3 regions of the Brevibacillus ginsengisoli genome follow, and region 3 is predicted to be linked to each of the others. Evidence: riboswitches for the same ligand, from Rfam matches in the RefSeq annotation. Region 3 holds a riboswitch; each other region holds the start of a gene.
The links. A riboswitch is a leader RNA that binds a small molecule or an ion and turns the genes downstream of it on or off. The one in region 3 is predicted to bind cobalamin.

Region 1: it holds a riboswitch for cobalamin, as region 3 does, so the genes downstream of both, ACQCN2_RS17200 (prenyltransferase/squalene oxidase repeat-containing protein) here and ACQCN2_RS06165 (HoxN/HupN/NixA family nickel/cobalt transporter) in region 3, are expected to answer to the same signal.
Region 2: it holds a riboswitch for cobalamin, as region 3 does, so the genes downstream of both, ACQCN2_RS07705 (energy-coupling factor ABC transporter permease) here and ACQCN2_RS06165 (HoxN/HupN/NixA family nickel/cobalt transporter) in region 3, are expected to answer to the same signal.

The regions. Positions count from the first base shown of each region.
Region 1 is NZ_JBNJQR010000008.1:192,563-200,429, reverse strand. It holds gene ACQCN2_RS17235 (carbon-nitrogen family hydrolase) at 177-971, shown strand; gene ACQCN2_RS17230 (hypothetical protein) at 1,101-1,313, shown strand; gene ACQCN2_RS17225 (alpha/beta-type small acid-soluble spore protein) at 1,585-1,830, opposite strand; gene yfkAB (radical SAM/CxCxxxxC motif protein YfkAB) at 1,865-2,980, opposite strand; gene ACQCN2_RS17215 (DUF1385 domain-containing protein) at 3,059-3,697, shown strand; gene ACQCN2_RS17210 (hypothetical protein) at 3,711-3,974, shown strand; gene ACQCN2_RS17205 (hypothetical protein) at 4,097-4,426, opposite strand; cobalamin riboswitch at 4,594-4,786, shown strand; gene ACQCN2_RS17200 (prenyltransferase/squalene oxidase repeat-containing protein) at 4,933-6,261, shown strand; gene ACQCN2_RS17195 (S-layer homology domain-containing protein) at 6,274-7,867, shown strand, end outside.
Region 2 is NZ_JBNJQR010000003.1:115,594-123,460, reverse strand. It holds gene ACQCN2_RS07715 (sirohydrochlorin chelatase) at 1-111, opposite strand, end outside; partial or broken gene cobJ (precorrin-3B C(17)-methyltransferase) at 135-1,052, opposite strand; cobalamin riboswitch at 1,206-1,385, opposite strand; cobalamin riboswitch at 1,630-1,813, shown strand; gene ACQCN2_RS07705 (energy-coupling factor ABC transporter permease) at 1,945-2,718, shown strand; gene ACQCN2_RS07700 (energy-coupling factor ABC transporter substrate-binding protein) at 2,711-3,022, shown strand; gene cbiQ (cobalt ECF transporter T component CbiQ) at 3,006-3,776, shown strand; gene ACQCN2_RS07690 (energy-coupling factor ABC transporter ATP-binding protein) at 3,788-4,651, shown strand; gene ACQCN2_RS07685 (GNAT family N-acetyltransferase) at 4,996-5,472, shown strand; gene ACQCN2_RS07680 (cupin domain-containing protein) at 5,904-6,359, opposite strand; gene eutH (ethanolamine utilization protein EutH) at 6,361-7,476, opposite strand; gene ACQCN2_RS07670 (BMC domain-containing protein) at 7,534-7,867, opposite strand, start outside.
Region 3 is NZ_JBNJQR010000002.1:547,425-555,291, forward strand. It holds gene ACQCN2_RS06140 (cobalt-precorrin-5B (C(1))-methyltransferase) at 1-1,104, opposite strand; gene cbiE (precorrin-6y C5,15-methyltransferase (decarboxylating) subunit CbiE) at 1-17, opposite strand, end outside; gene ACQCN2_RS06145 (precorrin-8X methylmutase) at 1,111-1,758, opposite strand; gene cobK (precorrin-6A reductase) at 1,761-2,537, opposite strand; gene ACQCN2_RS06155 (sirohydrochlorin chelatase) at 2,534-3,571, opposite strand; gene cobJ (precorrin-3B C(17)-methyltransferase) at 3,588-5,213, opposite strand; gene ACQCN2_RS06165 (HoxN/HupN/NixA family nickel/cobalt transporter) at 5,232-5,921, opposite strand; cobalamin riboswitch at 6,061-6,274, opposite strand; gene ACQCN2_RS06170 (histidine phosphatase family protein) at 6,269-6,919, opposite strand; gene ACQCN2_RS06175 (adenosylcobinamide amidohydrolase) at 6,916-7,653, opposite strand; gene cobO (cob(I)yrinic acid a,c-diamide adenosyltransferase) at 7,695-7,867, opposite strand, start outside.

The sequences.
Region 1 (7,867 bases), on a different contig from region 3:
GCGAAGTGATTTTCTTGTCGACTCCCTTCCGTAGTGAACGGAGCGGACAGTAGATACTACGAGCGAGCTTAAACAGAGCGAAAAGGGACGAAGTCTTTTCTTACTTGTCAATTGTCCTTTACAGGAATAGGATAAAGAAAAGTACTTTGTAGGAATGGAAGAGAGTGAGGGAAAGCATGGTGACGAAATGGAATGTGGCCATCTTGCAGATGGACGTGGTTCATGGAAGTCCAGCTCAAAACCGTCATAAGATTGCGCAATTGGTAGATTCAATCGAGCAATCGAAACGAAGCATCGATGTATTGCTGCTGCCTGAGCTATGGGATACTTCGTATGATTTGAAGCGACTGGATGAGATTGCGGATACGCAAGAAGCGCAGCAGTTTCTTGCTGAGACGGCAAAAAGACTGAATTGTTTTGTAATCGGCGGGTCCGTCGCCGAGCAACGCGAGGATCAGGTGTACAACACAACCTATGTGTTTGACCGCAATGGTCATCTCGTCGGTGATTATTCCAAGGTCCATCTTTTTCGTTTGATGAATGAGGATCAATACTTGGGAGCTGGCGAAAAAGCGGGATTGTATGAATTAGAAGATCAGCAGGTCGGTTCCGTTATCTGCTATGATATTCGGTTTCCGGAATGGATTCGTACATATGCGCTCAAAGGTGCCAAGGTTCTGTTCGTTCCAGCCCAGTGGCCGAACCCGCGGCTAAATCATTGGCGCCAGTTGTTGATCGCGCGGGCAATTGAGAATCAGATGTATGTCGTTGCCTGTAACCGTGTAGGTGTTGAAGGCAAAAGCAGCTTTTTTGGACACTCGCTGGTCATTGATCCATGGGGGGAAGTCATAGCGGAAGGATCGGATCAGGAAGAGATACTTTATGCCCAGCTTGATCTCTCGCTCGTGGATAAAGTGAGAGGGAGAATCCCCGTCTTTCATGATCGCAGAACCAGTCTTTATGAACTTTAGAAATGCTAAACTGCCGTCTAGACGGAAAACCTGATAAATTGGGCGATCTGGTTATTCAAAAACATCTCTCCATGTCTCTTCTTTCCGCATACGGTGTGTATAGAGAGAAGGAATCGGGAGGTGATGCTCATGGTACGGATTAACCAGAATATCCGTCATCATTTTGAAGGGATACGCGGCAAAGTGGGGCAATTTCGAGAGCTGGCCGAAACAATTGACACCGTGTTTGACTCTTTCCATAGAATGAACAGACTGGGTAAGGATATGTTCGGCAACATCATCAATCCGCCGATGCCAGATGATTTCCAGGATCCGTTTAAGGATAAACGAAAGCGAAAGTGAATTCGTATTAAAGCAAAAAGACCGGGGACTAATCCTCGGTCTTTCGTTTTGATTCATTTTCTTTTTTCTAGTTTCTTTTTTTTAGTTTCTAACCCGCTCAAGAAAAGAGTTCGTCCACTTAAAGCCTCCTTGGAAGTGATACCAAGCGGAGGGAACGGAGAAACGGAAAAGAGTCGCCACCCAACCCCGCAGGGGCGCGAAGCGTTTGGCGACTCCGTTTCGCAGTGAGCGGAGCGTACATTTCTACATCCATGCGAACTTCCACAGAGCTTTAAGGGACGAACTCTTTTCTCGCTGCCCGAATCATCTCTTTCACCATGCTGCCTCCTAGCTTGCCGCCTATTCGTCCAGCGTCATGGGAAGTCAGATTTCCGTTATAGCCATGTTGCAGGGGAATGTTTAACTCTGAAGCCACCTCGTATTTGGCTTGTTCAGGATCGGATACGTTTTGCAACCGCGCTTTCAGCTGATCAAGACCAGTTCGCGCGCCAGGGATTAATGGTTTGTTGCGACTCATTGGGATCGCCACCTCCAACCATTAGTCTAACCAGCTAGATGAGGGCGGATCGGAGTTTAAAATTGGTATCTGAATAGTACGTATTGGCAACGAGCACATTAGGCCCTGCACATCCGGCGGAAGGGCAATAGCAATTAAGCTTGTTGCACAAATCCGATTGTTGCCAGGTTGCGTGCAAATCATCCAGTCGATGATCCTTCACGTTCCCGATTGGCGCTACATCACCGAAATCGGTTACGATAACCTCACCCGTAAACATGTTGACATTCAAGCGATTTCGTCCATCTGGATCGTTGCGGAGGGTCACATTCTTTGCTTCACGGAGTCGTTTGATGATTGCTTGGTCCTCTGGCAACGGATTGCATGCGTAGAAGGGGAGCGTTCCAAACAACATCCAAAGCTCTTCATCGCGTACGTCCAGCATATGATGAACAGCCGTACGAAGCTCATCCAGTGACAACAGCTTCATATCACGGGCAAAATCACTGGCGTACATCGGATGAACCTCATGACGTTTGCATCCCAGCTCGCGAATTAAATCATGGATCTCCTTCAGGTGCTTGTGCGTTCGGATGTTGATCATGGTTTCCGCGGAGACAAATACGCCCGCTTCCACTAACTTTCGTGTATTCTCTAACATATTGCCAAAAAGAGTTTCCGCCTGTTTTAATGAAACTGTTTGCTGAGCTTTCGCGTAGACTATATTGTAGAACTCTTCAGCATTTCGCCAGTTCATGGAGATGTGCATCACGTCTATGTATGGAAGAACTTCCTCATATCGCGAAAATGGCATGGTCATATTCGAATTGATCTGTGTGCGAAGGCCGCGTTCACTCGCATAGCGAAGAAGAGGAGCGATTGCCTCTTTCACGGTACGTTCACTAAACATCGGCTCGCCGCCTGTTATACTGATGGTGAGCAGGTCACGTGCTTCATCCAACCTTTTCAACAACAGATCCATCGGCAGAGCTAGACCGTCCTGAAAGCTAAGTGTATCACCCACAGCGCAATGCTCACACCGCAGATTGCACTGGTTGGTTACGGTAAATTCAATACTGGTTAGCTTATATTGTGGAGGCTTAGCCTTAAATAGTGGTTCCCATGGGTCATAGGAAGGTGTTAACGGAGTAGTTGGAACGAGACGAATCATAGGGGAAAACCTCCTTAAACATGCAAATAATACCTAACCATTATAGCGGGGAAAACGGAGAAGGAGAATGAATTTTTTATGATAGCAGGAATCTCTTTTGGCCGTGGTGTATTTTTTCACAATCGAAAAGTATTGGCTTGTGCAGAAGTTAAACGCGGCGTGATTCATGTCTGGGCTGAACCGATCACGTTTCGAACGCTTTGGAAAATGTGGATGCGAATCCTGTTTTCGATTCCCTGGTATTATCAGCTGTTTCATCTTTTGCTCTTGGCGGGGATTTGGTGGTATGACTTCAATCCACTGTGGCTTGTCGTTTATGGAGCAGGATTTCATTTTGTTTTTCCGAAGCAATTGAAGCAGTTTCATGGTGCGGAGCATAAGGTGTTCAGTTATTCTGGAGAGAAAAACATGGAGGCATTGCTCGAAATTCAGCAGGCATCTATTGTAAACGCAGGCTGTTCAACCAATTACGTCACGTACTTTTTTGTCAGTTGTCTCTTGACTTGCTGGTTCCATTCATTGGTGCTCACAGTCGGGATTGGAATTCTCAGTATGCTGGCAGGAATGATCGGGGAAAAATATGCTCGGCGGTATATGAAACCACTCTTTGCTCTTTCTGGATGGTTGCAGCAATATGTGACAACGAAAGAGCCAGATCGAATTCACCTAGAAACGGCAATCCGCTCGTATCGATTGTTCCAGCATTATCAAACGTAAGGGATCGATTCTGATGGGTGCGAATAAGTATAGTTACCTGATGATTGCCCTGGTTGGATTGGGGCTGTTGTTTCAAGTGTATGGGGTCGCGTTTGATTTTATTAACGAGCGCGGACGGGGGATGCTGCTGGGGAAGCTGTCCACATTGTCCCTGGGGTTCTTTGTCCTTGTGTTGGGGGTGTGGCTCTATCGGGAGAAACGGGATTTCATCTCAGGTATCTTCCTGGTCGCCTGTACGACAGGTTTTGTTTCGCTTGTGGTAAAAGTCTTCATCTAGCCATTCAAATATAAAGCTTCTAAACGAAGTCCTCGTAAAGAAAACACCGATGATTCAGCAAACGCTGTTCATCGGTGTTTCTACTTTATTCCGTCTCTTTTGTATGGTTTCCCTTGTGTTCCTTATTTCTCTTTTGAAGTCGCCATGAATGGGTTCGTTGCCGAGAATGTGCTGAAGGAAGATTTAAGTAAATCCTGTACATTCTTTTGAAAGTTGATTTGAAGTTCACGCGTTTCTTTCACGAAGGCTTCAAGCTTATCAATGTTGGCTTTGCGAACTTCTTCGGACTGAGTAATCAGGTCTTTGGCTTGCGATTGTGCTTGCTCTTGCAGGAAGCTGACGAAACCAGCTGTTGTCAGGGCGGTGTTGAAGATTGTTTCATTAGCAGCTTGGAAAACTTGGAAGGTTGCTTGCAGCAATTGTTCTTGTGCCTGTTGATTCGTTTGGCTCATTACAAATACCTCCTAGGTTCATCTGCCATACATGTGAACTGGACAGATAGTTATTAATTGCTCCTATGTGTAATTTACACCTATATGGCATATGCTGTCAATTGCATTTTCTAACATATTTTTCTTGTCCTCACTAGCTAGGTGTGATAGCATTTTGATTGGTAATTACATAATGTTTTTGTTTTGGTGACGACTTTTTGTCGTTGAAAAGGGAAAGTGGTGCAATTCCACTACAGCCCCCGCTACTGTAATCACAGACGTCTCTGATCAGAATCTAGGCCACTGAATTCAAATTCGGGAAGGCAAGATCAGAGGCATTGACGTGTAAGTCAGGAGACCTGCCAAAATGAGCAAGCTTACTTTTGCGGTGCGGACAGAAGGGCTAGCGTTATTCTCCTATTCATACAATCCAGTGGAATGAGAGTGTAATCGTTCGCTAAATATCCCTCTACCCATCGCGTGGTAGGGGGATTTATTTTATTTTTTATTAGAGAGGGGAACGTTACATGTTCGCAAGTGTTCAGTCATGGAGACAACGTTGGACGTGGGGTTTAATCATTACTTTGCTTTTCGCGAGTGTATTGCAGGTTCAACCAGCGAAAGCAGCATCTGGTTTAGAGAAAAACGTGCTTGACGGATTGAAAAAAACAGTCAAATTCTATGCCAAAAGCAATCATAAATATGAATTCGGAGGCTTTGACTGGGAGCTAATCGGTCTGGCTGCGGCAGGAGAGAAACTTGAAACGCGGAAATGGCAGGACAAGAACAATAAAACGGCCATCGACTACTGGGCAAGCGCAATCAAAGACAAGAAAGAACCTGGAGTGATTGCACAAATTGCGATTGGTCTGATGAAAAATGGATATGATCCTACCAATTTTAATGGAGATAATCTGTTGAAGCGCATTGCTAATTCGCAAGACGAGAACGGCAAAATGGGGGATGATCAATATACGATCTACAACCAAGTACTCTCCATTATCGCGCTTGAAATGTACGGATATCCGTATGACCGCGAAAAGGCAACACAATATTTGTTGAAACGTTATGACAAGTTTGAAGGGCTTGACAATATCGCCTTCACGTTAAACGCACTGCCGTTCCTTGAGGATCAACCTGGCGTAAAAGAATTGAAAAAATCAATCGTGCAGAAATTGACCAAAGAGCAGCAGGCTGATGGGTCATTTATCGCTTGGGGCAATGAAAGTGTAGATACGACCATTCAAGTGTTGATTGGCTTGACTTCTACTGGAACTGACGTGATTGGTTCTCCGTGGGATAAGAGCGTAAAATATGTTCTGGCTGATCAGACAGGTGATGGCGGCTTCCAAAGCCCATATTCAAACGGCAAATCAGATACGATGACAACAGAGAACGCCTTGATCGCTTTGGCCACTGTCAATGAAGGAGATTCCTTGTTCCAAACGTTGACCGACAAAGAAAAAGCTTCACTGAAGGCTTATATCTCAGCCGTTGATCTGTCCGAACAGATAAAAGTATACGATGGCCTCAAAAACTATTTAGCTGGCAAAGATGTGAAGCAAGTAGGCAATACCTTCAGCATCAGCGGAAAAGAACTGATGGTTCGAGTAAACGTTGAAGATGCGATCAAACAAGACAAACCACTTGCCATCTTGATCAAAGCGATGAAAGGTTCCCAGGTTGTCGATACAGCTGTGGTAGAATCCACTTCCGCAACAGCCCAACAAATGGCCGCTAGTCTGAAACTGGACAGCAGTGGTACGTATAACGTCGAAATTAATTACTGGTATGGCTTATCCGATAAACCCGAAGTAGCGAAAGAGAGTACCGTGTTTGTTGTTTCGGTGAAGTAGGAGTGAACGGGAATGAAGAATAAATGGCTATTGTGGCTGACGTGCGCGCTTCTTTTCTTCTCTGGGTGGACATCTTACGCAGGTGCAGGCTTGGCTCTAGAGTCAGAATCCTCCATTCAGGTTGCCGTACATAATGAGAAGCTTACCATTACGGGAAAAACTGACCTACATGACCCACTTTGGGTTCCGTTAATGGTTCAGGATGCGGCTGGACAAATACTTTACTTTCAAGATGTATCCGGAGCGGGTAAACCGTTCGAGATTGAAGTGGAGATTCCTTCTTGGGCGGCATACGGAACAGCCGAGGCCGTTCTCTATTCAACAGTGATCGCTCGTGATCGCTTCTCCATTGAGAAAAATCAGGGTGGAAAAAGTAAAATGAACGTTTCCGTTCGCATAGCAGCAGCGGGTGGAGACGAGATTCTCAAGTGGAAAACCTTTTCGGTAAGTAAGCAGTCTTCCGTCTACAATCTTTTGCGGGTAGCGGCCGAGGAAAATGGGTTCGATTACGAGGTTCGAGATCCGGAAAATGATGGTGAGCAGGTCTACTTGATTGGCATTGACGGCTTGAAGGAGTTTGACAAAGGCCCTGGCTCCGGCTGGGTTTACAAGGTAAATGGGACAGCGCCGCCAACCTCCATGGATCGCTGTATTTTGCAGCCAGGCGATAAGGTTGAGTTTTTATATACGACTGACCTTGGTGTATCCGAAAATGCCGGATCAGGAAATTCCAGCATAGGCAGTTCGTATGAGGTGGATTCCTCTCAGAATGTAAGCTCGGCTATCAGCCAATTGGAGTTAGCCGAAGACGTGAACAGCATTGTCTCAATCACGAAAAAACTGCTTTGGGATCTGTCCGATTACTCCATCGAGAAGCAGAAAACATATGTGGCGGACGTCGGCGTCTTTTTGCAAGCGGCTTATGAGCATGCCGCCAAGCTCCAAGTGAAAAAGAGCGAAGTGACCAAGCCGCTTGATCCAGATTATCAAGAACTCACAGGGCTCAAGGTAAAGGAAGCGCTACAAGAACAGGATGAACTCAAGCAGAAACTCGAGGAGCTGTTAGAGGACTCCACCTTGTATAAGTCATTGCTTCAACAACTGAAGCCGGTTCTCTTGGTGCCGTATCCGACGAACTCCGCATCGCAAGTCATGAAGCTGTATGTTGATCGTGACGCGCGAGATAGAATACGCGACGCTCACGCGAGTATCGCCATGGTGAAGGGCGATCTGCGGGCAAATCTTCAATTGCGTCCAGAAGAGCCATCGAGCAAAGAAACCATGTGGTTCAGCGTCAGATCCTATAGCGATCAGGAACAAACGGCCCAATTTGATGAGTGGCAAAAAGCAACGAATACCGAGCTAGCTCCATTAACGGGAAGTTACCGTGTAGAAGCGTCACATCCAGACACAGCTTCAATTGAACTAAAATTGCCGATTACAGGTGCTTTGGATGACACGGGATGGCCGACACTGTTTCAACGTGATCAGACGAATAAGCAGTGGACTCCTGTTATCAAGAAGCTGCATTATACGAAACAACGCATCATGACGCCACTTAAGTTCGGGACGGATCTTGTGGTCGTCAATGAAACCCATGAGTTTG
Region 2 (7,867 bases), on a different contig from region 3:
TACCAGCAAGTCGGGATCTAACGATGGCTTCAGATACTCGATAAACTGTAGAACCCGCTCATTTCCTTCCGGGTCTCGGCTACCATGGGCAACCATTAACAGCGCTTTCACTCTTATTCCTCCCCGTCAAGCTTTCTCTTCGTTTGATAATCCTCCGCTTTTTGCAAGGCTTCGAGCGCGATAGTATAGGTCGGGTCGCTAGCATTACCCGCTTTCCCTTGGTGAAGGGCCCATGGCTCGTTTTCATGCCGCAATCGTTCATGTTTTTTTAATCGTTGTTCGCTTTCCACAAGCGAGTATTTATTTTGATAGCCTCTTGGCGTGATCAGTTTATTCGCGCTCACAAAGGTGGAAGAATTACCGATAATCACAGTGGTTAACATCCCAATCTCATGGTTGAGCATATCGCCCAGGGTGGTTATCGTGATGTCCTGCTGCTCCCGATAGGCGTTTTTCACCAGGCCAACCGGCGTGTCCGGCGATTTGGTACGCAGCAGAATTTTCTGCGCCTCTTCAATCTGTGCGGTTCTGCGTCCACTTTTCGGATTGTACAGGGCAATCACAAAATCAGCATATGCCGCCGCTTCCAACCGTCTGGAGATCACTTCCCAGGGTGTCAGGTGATCACTTAAACTGATCGTGCAAGCGTCGTGCATCAATGGTGCTCCCAAGAGCGACGCACTTGATTGGATGGCAGAAACACCGGGAATGATCTCCACTTGCACGTCTTCATCCTCATCCCCTGACCAACCCTGTTCGATCAATATCTCGTAAGTAAGTCCGGCCATTCCGTATACACCGGCATCACCACTGGAGATAACCGCTACTTTTTTTCCGAGTCGGGCAAGCCTGACTGCCTCCTGCACCCTCGTGACCTCTTCGGACATGCCATTGCTGACCACTTCCTGGGTAGTAATCAGCTCCTCGATCAGCGCGACGTAGGTTTTATAGCCAATGATGCAGTCGCTTTCCTGTATCGCTTCCCTCGCCCTTTCCGTCAAATGCTTAATGCTTCCCGGTCCACATCCAATTACGAGCAACTTGCCGCCCATCAACAACGCCACCCTCCAATAATTTTTCGCCTCTTGACATTTACTGGTAACGAATAAAAAAATCCCTAGCCTTCAAAGGGGCTAAGGATTTGTTCGAGCATAGGAAATCCAAATAAATTGGATGGTATACTACCCATTCTTCCCTCCGAAGAACTAGATAAGAAGTTAAAAGCAGGTTTCCTGGCTCATGCTTCACCCTACTCTCGTCCCTTCCCGGTTTCCCAGTGGGTCAGTACGATTTCGTCAGCAATTACAGTAGCGGGGGCTGCATCGGCTTTTAACCGATTTCCCTTTTAACTCAGCGACCTGAGCACTTTCAACAATTCTCATATTCACTTTTTCCATTCATTTTCCAGGCAATCTCTTGCCGTTGCTCTCAGTTAACCTCAGAAATCCCTGAGAAACAAGTGGACAAATATTGAATTTCTTTACTTGTATCAAAAATGTTGATCCATAAAACATTTTAACTATCGAATATTGAAACTTTTGTGAATCGCACCAATCACCTAATAATATTCACACTTTATGCAATGGACATACCCCTCGGCAAGGGCTATACTGAGGGCGCAAAGAAAAATTACATAGAGCGTAAACAGGTGTTGATGTAGACATCAACATAATAGGGAAGCCGGTTTAATTCCGGCACGGTTCCCGCCACTGTAAATAGAGAGCTCCCTGCATATGTCACTGTCAATGGAGATGGGAAGACGCAGGGAACGATGACTATGAGTCAGGATACCTGCCTGTTTATCCAGCACCAAACCTACGGGATTATAGGTTGTGTCATTGTGCTTTAAGTCCAATTGGCTTTTAACGCTAGGCATTCTAACCCCCCAACGGTTTAGAATGCCTTTTTGCTTATGGAAATCAATCTTTTTAGGAGCTGAACGCGATGAAACGCAAATGGCAAGAATCACTTACAGCTTTGACAGTTTTCGCGCTAACCGGATACTTCTGGATCAATTCTTATGAAACCGCCTATGCCATGCATATATCCGAAGGGTTTTTGCCGCTCAAGTGGGTGATCGTGTGGTGGGCTGTGTATATTCCGTTTCTCATTTTAGGTGTTAGGGCCGTCCGCAAGCGTGTCGAAGAAGCACCGGAAACCAAAATGCTGCTGGGTCTCTCTGCCGCATTTACCTTTGTTCTGTCAGCGCTGAAGCTTCCCTCCGTTACCGGAAGCAGCTCTCATGCTACCGGAACCGGACTGGGTACAGCCTTGTTTGGACCTTTAACCATGAGCCTTGTCGGATTTATCGTCCTTTTATTTCAGGCCTTGCTTCTCGCCCATGGCGGTCTCACTACGCTTGGGGCCAATGCTTTTTCTATGGCTGTTGCCGGACCGATGATCGCTTATGCCATCCTTTGCCTAGCCAAAAAACTTGGAATCTCCTATCGTGTCTCGATCTTTCTGGCTGCTTTTCTCGGAAATATCACCACCTATCTGGTTACCTCGTTTCAATTGGCCCTTGCCTTTCCGGCTGAAACGGGTGGTGTTCTGGCTTCTTTCGCCAAGTTTGCTGGCATTTTCATGATCACCCAGGTGCCGCTTGCCGCCAGTGAAGGCTTGCTCACCGTGGTGGTCATTAACCTTCTATTGAAATACAACCTGCAGGAATTATCGCTCTTGAAATTACCGATCGGAGTGAAAACCAAACATGAATAAGAACTGGATTCTACTCGTTGCCGTTGTCTGTCTGATCGTCATACCGTTCATGTTTCAATCGCATTCAGAATTCTCGGGAACGGATGGACAAGCCACAGAAGTCATTCAGTCCCTGGCGCCTGGTTACCAACCATGGGTCAAGAATATTTGGACGCCTCCAGGCAGTGAAGTGGAAAGTCTGCTGTTCGCTCTGCAAGCAGCGATTGGTGCTGGAGCCCTAGGCTATTTTATCGGAGTGTCCAGAACCAAAAAGCTCTTAAAGATGGACGCCGAGGAGCACAAGAAATATGTTTCTAATCGATAAATATTCCTATACCAATCGGCTGCGGTCGATTCATCCGCTGGAGAAAGCTCTGCTCTCCCTGTCGATGCTCATCATTTCCATGTTCGCCCGGGAAGCTTCCATTAGTATTATGGTTTTTCTGATCGCAAGCATTATCATCCTGTTGGCTAAAATCCCCTGGAGGTTTTATCTGAAACTCTTATGTCTGCCGCTGGCTTTCATCCTGACGGGTCTTGTCACCGTCATTTTTCAGGTAACTACCCAAGCTTCACCTGTGGACGGGGCGATTGGAAGCTGGCAGTTTGCAGGTCTTACGATTTATACGCTCCCCGCAAGTCTGAAAGCGGCATACCAGCTTTTTTTCGTGGCTACAAGCAGTGTCAGCTGTCTGTTCCTGCTCATCTTAACCACACCCTTGGCTGACATTCTTTATCTTTTGAAGAGACTGCATGTATCACCTGTGCTTCTGGAAATTATCGCTTTTTCTTATCGCTTTGTGTTTATTCTGTTCGACACATCACGGATTATTTATCAATCGCAAGCTTCCCGACTTGGCTATTCGACTTTTCGTCAGGGAATCCATTCCTTGGGAGGATTAAGCTTTTCACTCTTTATGAAAAGTATGCAAAAAGCGACAAAAATGCATGAAGCCATCGAGTCACGCGGGGGATACGGCGATTTTACGGCTGGGGAGATCGGCTATGTTTTCTCCGTCAGAAACTGGTTCATGATTTTTGGATTATTGTTTCTCTTAATCTTTCTATATGTAAGGTAAGGAGGATTCCCATGATGGATCCGATTATTTCCACACAAAATATCACCTATTACTATGGGGATCATACCAACGCCTTGAAGGGAGTTACCCTCTCGCTCGCCAAAGGAAGGAAGATTGCTGTTCTTGGCAACAACGGCGCGGGTAAATCCACCTTATTCATGCATCTTAACGGCATTCTCAAGCCAACATCTGGCACTGTATACTTCAAGGGGAAACCCGTCGAATACTCGAAAAAAAGCTTGCAACAGTTGAGAAAAAGCATTGGTCTGGTCTTTCAAAATCCGGATGAACAATTATTTTCTCCCACCGTCTATGATGATGTCGCCTATGGTCCCAAAAATCTGGGTCTCTCCCAGGAAACTGTCGCAGAAGCTGTTCACTGGGCTTTGGAACAAACCGGCACACTGGCAATGCGAGAAAAGGCAATCCACTCGCTCAGTCTTGGCGAAAAAAAACGGGTCGCCATCGCCGGCGTACTAGCCATGAATCCGGAGATTATTATCTTGGATGAACCAACTGCCGGACTGGATGCCGCCTATTCCCGTAAGCTCATTCAATTGCTAGATGAACTCCATCAAAGCGGCAAAACACTTGTCCTATCCACGCATGATATCAATCTCGCCTACGAATGGGCGGAAGAACTGGTGATCATGTGTGACGGAAAAGTAATTGCAGTAGGCTCCCCCAAGCAGGTTCTAGAGCGTCAGGAAATTCTGCAAGCCTGTAAACTGGAGAAACCCTTGCTCATGGAAATATACGAGCATCTGGTAAAGCACGGGTATGTTCCGTCGCAAGAGGAGCTTCCCAGACGAAAAGAAGAGCTCCTGGAGCTGCTTACGCCCTGCCAGCCTGCGAAAGATCGAGTGTTACGATAATCGTCTTCCACTCAAATATTCTACCGCCCATTGAGATTGGAGGAATCCAATCTTTTTTTATTGGTTATGTTAAATTGCATTGTTAATATTTGACGATTTCGAACATTTGTTCTATAGTTAGGTTAACATCTTGGTCTGGAGTTGATTAACCTTTGAATCTAAAGCAATTAAAGAAACTCGCTGATGCTTTGGACGATAGTATCTGCAACATAACTTGGCTTAGTTCCGATATGTTGACAGCAAGGAGTATGAAAATACTACGCTGAACAAATAGGAGAATACTTCGATATAAATGTTTAAATTAATCTGTGGTTTGAAAAACTTTTACCTTAATGAGGTGTAAAATGGAAATCGTGATGTTGCGTGACGTAATCGATGATGACCTGTCGATTTTTTTTGAACAGCAAATGGACACGACCGCCAATTTCATGGCCGCCTTTACTGCAAAGGACCCCTCGGATAATGTCGCTTTTAAGGCACATTGGGTGAAAATTTTAAACAATGAGACGATTATTAAAAAGACGGTAATTTATTGTGGAAAAGTGGCAGGACATGTCCTAAGCTTTGAACAGTTCGGTGAACGGGAAGTCAGCTACTGGATCGGGCGAGAATACTGGGGGAAAGGTTTAGCGAGTGAGGCACTCTCTCAATTTCTGGATTGTATAACCACTCGACCCCTTTATGCTCGCGCGGTGAAGGATAACATTGCTTCCATTCGCGTATTAGAAAAGTGTGGCTTTGAGATAAAAGGAGAAGACAAGGGATACTCCAATTCACGATCTGAGGAAGTTGAAGAATATATCCTGAAGTTGTCTCAATAGAAAGCCGTTGTGGGCTCAACTAACGGAGACGTTAGCTCAGATAACCGTCCCCCTCAGAAGGCGGTTATCTTTATGCTTAGAATCAACATTAAGGTTAAACATAGCCTTTTTATTGATTACAGAATAAACAGGAGTGTCGCCGCCATGCAGGACGCATTAGTGTCAGCAATGCAACAAGATGTTGCGTCCTTGCTGAGTGTTTCAACAGGACGTTGAGCATTTAGCCGACCACTTATATAAATCAGAAACTTATCTACGTTCCTATTTACGAACAAAAATAACCGCAGGAATCGGCTAAGCAGCCGATTCCTGCGGTTATTTCTATCCGTTCATAAGAGATTCAATAACCAGGTTGTCGACTCCTCATACAAAAACGCGCAGACCCCAGACTGAACGTCTTAGGACTGCACGTTTTGAAGTGTCCCTATGCCCTATTGGGAAGCCCAATCAGCAGGGTAAGTTACATACAGAAAGCGGGCGTAATCAGGAACGGAGAATTGAATACTCGATCCTTTTGGAATCAGGATGATTTCTCCCGCATCTGCTGATACCTTGCGTCCATCGATTATGATATCCAAATGTCCTTCAATGACGTAGTCGATCTCATCGTAATTTAGTGTCCAATCAAAAGTGGTTTGCTTCATTTCCATCATGCCACAGCCTAGACGAGGGCTTTCTTCTAGTGTAAAGAGATCCTTCGTATAGACGATGTCACCTGGTTTGCCAGTGTCCATGCGATTGGATTCGTCCACCTTGACAGTAGGCAGTTTGACGGAGGTAATTCCGCTTGGATCTCGGTGACAGTCAAAATCTTTATTACTTTGTCCTGCCAATTTTTCCGCGATGATGTTTCGAACGAGTTCTTCCAACATTTTTTGATCGATCATATTAAGCTACCTCTTTTCTCGCTTCATTCGCTTTATCGGAGCCAAACATGCGGTTTGCCATGAAAATAGCGACTACGATCGCGGTGACGCCACCAACCAGTTTACCGACGATCATTGGGAAGATCATCTCTTTTGCAACACCTGCAACAAAGCCGAGGTGATCACCGAATACGAATGCTGCGGATACGGCAAACGCGACGTTGATTACTTTACCTTTTGGGTCCATGTCTTTCATCATTTGGAACATTGGGATGTTGTTAGCCAGTGTTGCCACCAGACCAGCAGCGGCGATATCGTTCATGCCAAGAGCTTGACCCATTTTCAACAGTGGTTTGCTGAAGAGCTTGGTGATGACAAATACCAGTGCGAAGGCACCTGCCAAAACAACAGCAATGTCGCCTACGATTTTGATACCGCTATCAATTGGAGCCATACCTGGAATGACGACGATACCAGTCAATTTTTCGATTACACCAGCGGCAAGTCCAACTGTAGCAACGATAACGACTAATTGTCCGAAATAGTTAAATCCTGTGATCATCTTTTCAGGGATAAACCAGAGTCCAAGCGCGATAATCAGAGCGAACAAAATGATTGGAACCAGATTGCTCAGAATCAAAGACATGCTGTAACCAGCGACCAAACCACCAACGAGGCAACCAATTGGAATGGTGATGATTCCTGACAAAATGCCTGTAGCGAGGTATTTATGATCTTCTTTTTGGATAATTCCTAAAGCAACAGGAATACTGAACACGATGGTAGGACCCATCATTGCACCAAGAATGACACCAGCGAACAATCCTGCGTCAGGAGTTTTCGCCATTTCAACTGCCAAGGCAAAACCGCCCATGTCACATGCAAGTAAAGAGGTCGCAAACATGGAAGGGTCTGCCCCCAATGCGCTATAGAGAGGGACTACAATAGGACTTAATACTTTGGCAAGTACAGGAGCTAAACAAATGATACCAACCATAGAGATTGTCAAAGCGCCCATTGCATTGAAGCCCTCTTCAAACTTTTCACCTAAACCAAATTTGTTTCCAATACATTTGTCGATGGCACCGAGTGCCATGAAAATCACCATTGCAAATATAATAATTTCATTAATACTCATACTTTCACGTCCTTTTCGCATAGATGAAAGCCTTTATCTGAAGCTGTCATCCGAACGTTAGTCGAATTGTTTTTTAACCACTTCGCTTGGCGCAGGAATGACCGCAACATTCACGATGCGTTTTTCGTCCGTATTGCGAACGCAAATATCGATTGCTTCCCGAACATCGCTTACGCTCCCTGTCATAACAGCAACGAATTTGCCTCCGATTCCGTTACCGCAGATCATCCGTACCAAGCGGATGTTGCTTTCTTTAATCGCTTTGTTGAATGAGGCCAAACCAGATGTTACGCTAGACGTTTCCCAAATTCCAACTGCGTCGATTTCACCACGCTCATACCGATGCTTTAATGCTTGTATGACGGCAGGATGGGTGCCGTGCAGCACAAAT
Region 3 (7,867 bases):
TTAATCCGCTCTGTCATGCACGCTCATCCTTCCTAACAAAACTCCTTTGAGCGTAATTAAATACGTCTCAATCTCTATTCCGCCTTGCACAGCCTTCAAACCTACATGACAGCAATATTCGCACAGCTTCTCGTAAAATTGAGGATACTGCTCCATGTAGTCGCCCACCTGCGATGCGGTGTTGCATTCCAAAATGTGTGCGATCATCTCTTCAGTGGCTCCAGCTTCTCTTGCAATCTGCGCCAAAAAATTGAAGTCGACAGCATTTCCCTTAGAGTGCACCATCATATGACCTTGAGCAAACTTGGAGAATTTACCCATCATTCCGACAAGTGTGACCCGTTCGATCTTTTTGCGCTTGCATTGTTTCAATGAGAAACCGACAAAATCCCCCATCTCGATGAACGCCTCTTCCGGTAATTCCGGATACTGCTCCATGGCAAACTTCTCGCTTCGACCTCCTGTGGAAAGCACAAGATGTCGACATCCCGACTCATAGGCGACATCGATCCCGCGGGCAATGCTCGCCATATAGGCGCTCGTGGAGAACGGAACTACGATACCTCTGGTGCCAAGGATAGAAATGCCCCCAAGAATCCCCAACCGACTATTCAAGGTTTTCTTGGCGATCTCTTCTCCATTTGGCACGGAGATGATGACCTCAAGGCCGCGATCCAGCTCAAACTGTCCGAGCAGGCTCTCGACTTCTTGCAGAATCATCTGACGAGGTACAGGATTAATAGCGGCTTCACCAACAGGAACAGGTAGCCCCGGCTTCGTGACACGTCCAACTCCGATACCACCATCCAGCTTTATCCCAGGTTCATCGCGCCAAGTGACCTTGCTCAAAATTAACGCTCCGTGCGTAGCATCCGGGTCATCTCCGCCGTCTTTGATGACGCCAGCTTCCGCCATTTCTTCGGTATATTCGCACTGAACAATCGTAAACGTCACATCCGTTCCAATCGGGATGCGAATGCACGACGATTCCTGATACTCCTGTAAAATAAGCGCCGTTAGAGCTGCCTTGGTTGCTGCCGCAGCACATGCTCCGGTCGTATAGCCGTGACGTAATTCCCGTTTATTCTCAGGTACTGGCTGCATGGCTTATCACAGCTTTTCTGCCAGAAGAGAGAGTGCATTTACAGTAGAAACCGCGACTGGACTTCCACCTTTTCGTCCAATATTGGTGATAAACGGAATATCCAGTTTGGCCAGTTCTTCTTTGGATTCAGCGGCCGAGACGAATCCCACGGGAACCCCGATGATGAGTCCTGGCTTGGCTTCGCCCTCTTTTACCAGACGAATCAGTTCCAACAAAGCTGTCGGAGCGTTCCCTATGGCAAAAATTCCACCCTCGGCTTCCTTGATCGCCTTGCGCATGGAGACAATCGCACGTGTAATGCCAAGCTGTTTGGCTTCCTTGATCACGTCTTCGTCCGAAATATAGACGCGAACATCTCCTCCGAATTTATCGATGCGCGGCTTGTTGATGCCTGCCTGCACCATCTGAACGTCCGCGACAATCAGCTTCCCTGCTCGTATCGCTTCAACGCCTGCGCGAATGGCATCTGGGTGAAACACGAGACTTCTTCCCAGCTCAAAGTCAGCCGAAGTATGAATGGCTCGCAGGACAACGGGGAGCTGTTCATCTGTAAAAGGATGCTCACCTAGCTCTTCCTTGATCATCTCAAAGCTTTTGGCCTCGATTTCTTGCGGTTGGATGGTTAACGGTTGAAATTCTGTACGAAAATCCATGGTTAGTTTCCTCCTCTTAAGAACTTGTTTAATTGTTGGATGACTCCGGTATATTCTGAAAATTGACTGCCATATTCAATCGTTGGTCGGTCAATGACGATTACTTCGATACCCATTTCCAGAGCGGCTTCCACCTTTTCATCGAACGCTCCCGCTTTGCCCGTTTCCTTGGTTACCATCACGGTTACTTCGTACTGGGCGTACAAAGCTTTATTCAGTTCCTTGGAAAAGGGGCCTTGAATAGCCACGATCTGTTTTTGCGGTACGCCGAGCTCTTCGCATTTTTGCAAGTTATCCACACGTGGAAGCATGCGGATGATCATCGTGGTGTCAGGCTGTCCGAGAAGTCTCTCGGCAAAAATTTTCAATGTTTTGCTGCCTGTCGTAAGCATGATGACGCCCTTTTTCTCGGCCGCAAGCTCGGCCGCCTCCTTATAGCCTTCCACCACGGTAATGAGATTGTGATCGGGGAATTTAGCGTTCTCCCGTTCATATCGAATGTACGGAATTCCCGTAGCCTTAGCGGCAGACAACGCATTCTTGTGCGCTTCCTCGGCAAAGGGATGGCTGGCGTCCACTATCGCCTGAAAGCCTTCTTCCTGAATCAGCTCGATCAGGTCAGCTTCCGTCAAACGACCGATTCGGACAGGGAGACCTGTCTCTTCCATGCTGTTGGCGGCACTCTCGGTAACCACTGTTGTAAGCAACGAGTAGCCTGCTTTCTTGACTTGAAGTGCCAATTCTCTCGCATCGCTCGTCCCTGCCAAGAAGAGAATCATCGGGTTCCCCCCTGCGGCACCTTCACGTTCGGTTGATGGGTGTGGTCATGTGCGTGACTGTGACCGTGACGATGATCATGGTCGTGATGATGCGCATGTCCATTTTCTTGGTCATGAAGGTGCCCGTGATCGTGGTGATGATCGTGTTCATGTTCGTGAGCATGCCCGTGATGGTGATCGTGGTCGTGGTCGTGATCATGGTGGTGATGATGATGGTGGTGGTGCTCCATTGCCTCGATCCGGTAGACGCACAAATCGCAGCTCATTTTGACCTCACCGTCGAACGCTTCCTTCACTCGTTCCAACACAACCTGTTGCAAATAGCGATGAGCACCAAAATAATGTCCGAGTACAAAACCAATCTCAGAGTATTGTTGCCCTAAACGTTGGGTGAAGGTCTGCAAGCGTTTCATCAACACACCTGTAAAGAGGAGATAAGGCAGAATCACCACTTGTTTCGCACCCAATCGGATACAACGGTCAATTCCTTCCTCAACCGTTGGAGAAGTTACTCCCATAAACGCTGTCTCGACGATTGTGGACTTGTGCTTTTCCCAGAAGAGTCGTGACATTTTGTAAATATCACTGTTAGCATCAATATCACTGCTTCCCCTGCCGACAAGCAGAACGGCCGTTTGTTGATCAACATGAAGCGCATCATGTTTTCCACTATGTACAGCCTCCTGAAATCTTTCACCCAACAGCTCAACCATATTGGGATGAATACCCACTGGCTTCCCGTAAGTGAACGTAACGTGAGGGTAAAGCTCCTTCATCTCGTCAATCTCATGCGGGATATGCAGTTTGGCGTGGCCAGCGGCAAAGAGCATTAACGGAATGACGACGATGCGAGTAGCCCCTTTTTGAATGCAGGTCTGAAGCCCTTGCGTGACTGTCGGCTGTTCAAACTCCAAGAAACACGTCTCAATAATCGGAACATCGATTTGTGGCGCTAACGTATCAATGAACTGAATGACTTCCTGATTGCCCTCTGGGTCTTTACTTCCATGACCGACAAATAGTATCGCTTCCATCTGTTCGCCTCCTTATTTAGTCTCCGCAAGCCGCTTCCTCGAGGAGTACTTTTTGCTCTTGATAGACGTAACCTTCTACATTCCCTTTACGTTTGAAATATTTGTGGAATCGCTCATTCGGGAACGCTTCTTGTTTAAAGCGGGACACGATCCGTTCAACCACTGAGACGATTTGATCTGGATCAATTCCTTCCTCCACCATCGTGCCAGCGTATGCGTTGCGCCCAACGTTTTTGGCTCCGAGGAAAAGATCAAATTTGCCTCTTCGAAATACAAGCCCAATATCTTCGTTGACCGCGTTATAACAAGTCATCCCGCAGCCGTTTATGCCGATTCTTAATTCTTTGGGAACCTCTAGTCCACCGACCACCCTGTGAAGCTCTTCGGCGTAAGGCATTCCTTCTGTCTTCTCTCCGTTGCAGAAGTCGCAGGCTTTGATTGTCACTACATCACCGATTGGCATCGTGATAAGTCCTGCTTCATTCATTCGAGTGACAATCGCTTGCGGTTCAGTTGTCGGCACGCGAAGAACGATTGTATGGTGCGGCGTATATTCGATTTCTCCCTTTTCCCCGGCTACATCAGCAATGGCGAGCAGTTGTGCGGTGGTGAACTTCTTATTCACCACACCCGGACTGATCGCGAACTCAAAAATGGCCTCCATCGGATAAGGGGATTGAAAACGGTTTGTTGAAGCTGATTTGGCGCCCACTTGTGTCGTCGGCGAAACCATCTGCAAGGCTTGCACGGCCCAATCGTAAGGAGACAGTGTGTTGCGTTCTTCCCCTTCACTTTCATCCAATGCACCTTCAGTCGCCGCCAAGGACCAAGGCTCATTTTCCTTTCGCAAGCGCTGGTGAAGAAGCAACGGTTGCTCGTCAGCGGATAATGTGTACTTTCGTTTGTAGCCACGAGGGGTAATCATTTTCCCGTCATAGACAAAGGTGGAAGTGTTGCCCACGATGACGGTTGAGAGCATTCCGATCTCGCAATCCAGCATGTGTTCCAATGTAGTCAACTCCACCTTTTGTCTGTCGCGATAGGCGCTTTTGACAATACCGACAGGCGTATCGGGTGAGCGGTACTTGCTGATTAGTTTCTGAGCTTCTTCGATTTGTCTGGTTCGACGTCCACTTTTGGGATTGTAAAGGGCTATGACGAAATCGGATTGGGCCGCTGCATCAATCCGATTGGCAATCAGCTCCCAAGGGGTCAAATGGTCGCTTAAACTGATCGTGCAGGCGTCATGCATCGTAGGCGCGCCGAGTAAAGCGGCGCAAGAATTAATCGCCGAGATTCCTGGAACGACTTCAACCTCGACGCCATCCTCTGATCTCCAGCCCTTTTCCACGAGAACCTCATAAATTAATCCCGCCATGCCGTAGACACCTGCGTCACCACTAGAGATGACAGCTACCTTATGACCTAATTCCGCTTGTTTCACGGCTTCTCTCGCGCGCGTCACTTCCTCTGTCATGCCCGTACTGACGATTTGCTGATGGGTTACCAGCTCCTGAATCAATTCCACATAGGTTGTGTATCCAATAATCATGTCGCTTTCTTGGATCGCTTCACGAGCGCGTTTGGTGATATGTTCATCACTGCCTGGACCAAACCCGATAACCAACAATTTTCCTCTCATATGTCTCCACCTTTCTGATTAAACCCCTTGGATAATCGTAATTCCTAAAACCACACTGTACGCTCCCGTGATACAGCCAAGGAGCAAATAAGCCCATTGTCGAGCTTTCAGGTTAATAAAGCCCCATGATGCCACATAGGTCACCATGAAGGTTGCGACCAACAAACCAACGGTAAAGAACATCAACTGCATACAAGCCGTCCCAAAATTGTTCAGTCCGACGCTAGAGGAAATCAACATGACCTGCGTTGGTGTTTCTGCCCCGATTCCGTGAAGAATTCCGATACAGAAAGCACCGATGACTCCCCATTTCTGGAGGTTGGGCTTCATTTCAGATTTAGTAAACATGCGGCTGATTAATCGATATCCCATCTCGAAACGACTTTGATGCTGGTAGTCTTTGCGTTGGCGAATCAAGGTGAACAGCATGAATCCACCGAGAACCACCAAACTAATTCCAACTAACCGCTCCAAGACTACCAGCACCGATTCTGGAAGATGTGAACCGAAGAAAATAGCCAGCAACCCGATCACCATCACGATGGAACCATGTCCAAGCGCGTACGTGATTCCCATGCGCAGTTGTTTCTTGCGCTGCTGTTCTGCTCCCACCATGTCAACAATTGCGGCAATATGATCGGAATCCATCCCATGACGAAATCCCATTAACACGGCATAAATCGTTACTGAAAGTACATCAATAAACATGAGAGTCCTCCTCGAAAGAAATAAAAAAAGGGCAATTCCAACCGATTCAGTGTGGTTAGAATTGCCCCAAACTTCCCGTCTAAGCGTATGGAAGAATTGCGCAAACGTTCTAACACCCCCCTATATCCTCGTAGGTTGTCATGTGTTATGGACGTAGGCAGGTCTCCTGGCTTATGGGATCCATCAGAACACCTTCCCAGGGATTTACCCCAGTGGCTCTATCGTTCCAATATTGCTTGCGTCATCAGCAAGCTCCCATCACAGTGGCGGGACCGCGCCGGATTTGCACCGGACTTCCCTTTTAAGCTGTGGAATCATTCGATTCTTTCAGCACCTAATTCCGTGTTTTATGAAGTTGTCAAAAGTTGAATCTCTCGTTTATTTATCCATAACTCGACGAATCCGGCATTATGTAGAATTCCTGCATCCTGGCCGAACATTCTCGACAGACGCTTGATGATGCTGCCATGGGTTACGATCAGAATGTGTCCATCCAGATTCGTTTGATTGGATGTCTCTAGAATCCGTTGCAGTCCTCTGGTAATGCGAAGACTGATTTCATCGATGGATTCGAATGGAGGGCGGCTAAGCTCGCTCCTTTGTTGGATGTTCGTTTGTTGACGCTCAATCTGAAAGCTATGAAGGATTTCTTCGAAGTCGTCGATCTGGTACAGCTGTTGAATCTCGTGGACTGTCATTCCTTCCAAGCTCCCAAATGACCGCTCTCGCCAATCAGCACCCTCGATCAACGGGACGTGCAAAAGCTCCTGGCAAATCAAGGCTGATTCCTTTGCCCTCCTCAGCGGACTCGTAATAATTTGCGAGATGGAATAGGGAGCTGCATCAATGAATTTTTGTGCCGTTTCCCTTACCTGGACTCTTCCCAGATCATTCAGAGGGATATCCTGCGTTCCTTGTACTCGCTTCTCTTTGTTCCAATCGGTCTCTCCGTGCCTCATGAGGATTACGCGAATCATCTGGTCATCTCGTCTGTTCACCAGCCATCCATCCTTTGTTCATACATTCCCTCATTTTGAGTTGATACGGCTTCATAAACGGATTGATAAACGAGCCGACCAATCGCATTGCCTAGTGTTGTCGCGGTTCCCGCAAAAGCGTGCTGCCCTGAATAGAGTTCACTTTGACTAGCCGCCAAGACGATCGCATCACTGGTTGTCCCTGTAGCAATCCCTCCATAGCGGTCCGCAATCTGCAACTCTTGTAAAGCCGCGCATTTGGCTTCCGTTGCCGTCATCAATCCATTCAGCATGGCGGAGGGTGTCAAGTTCCCGTCAATCATCACAAAAATATTAATCGTTCCCATCTGATAAGCCGGAAATGTTGGTCTCATTTGACCTGCGCGAGCACTGTTCCCTGTTCCCGCTGTCGCACAAGTCAAGATGCGAAACTGATCCCCTATTTCAGCAAAAAATGCTGCATGTGTCAGCTTCGCCGCAGTTAACAAGCCAACCGAGCTCTCCACTGGATAGCCCCACTTGATGATTTGGCGGCTCATCATTTCTTCAGGAGCTTCACAGTGATAATCCAGTGGAACACTGCCATTGATGAAGTGGGTAGCGTACTCTGTTCCTCCACGCCAGAGAGCGCTGCTTACCGTGAGAAGCGGCTGTTTACTGTAAAGCAACAGATGATCGCCCTTGTAACTGCAAACAAGCTCTGGCCAAATCTCTTGCTGAAAGGATGTTTGTAAGTCTCGAAAAGGCTGCGTCATGCTTCACATCCCCCTTCCTGCCTAAAAGCACGCTGGGCTCATCAGAATTCAATCCCCCGAACGGCAGGAATGCCTTCATCGTAATAATGCTTAATTGGTTTCATCTCCGTTACCAGATCCGCTAACTCAATCACTGCTGGATGTGCGCTGCGACCTGTTATCACCAGATGCAGATTTTTGGGGCGTGTGCGAATCATCTCCACCACATCGTCAA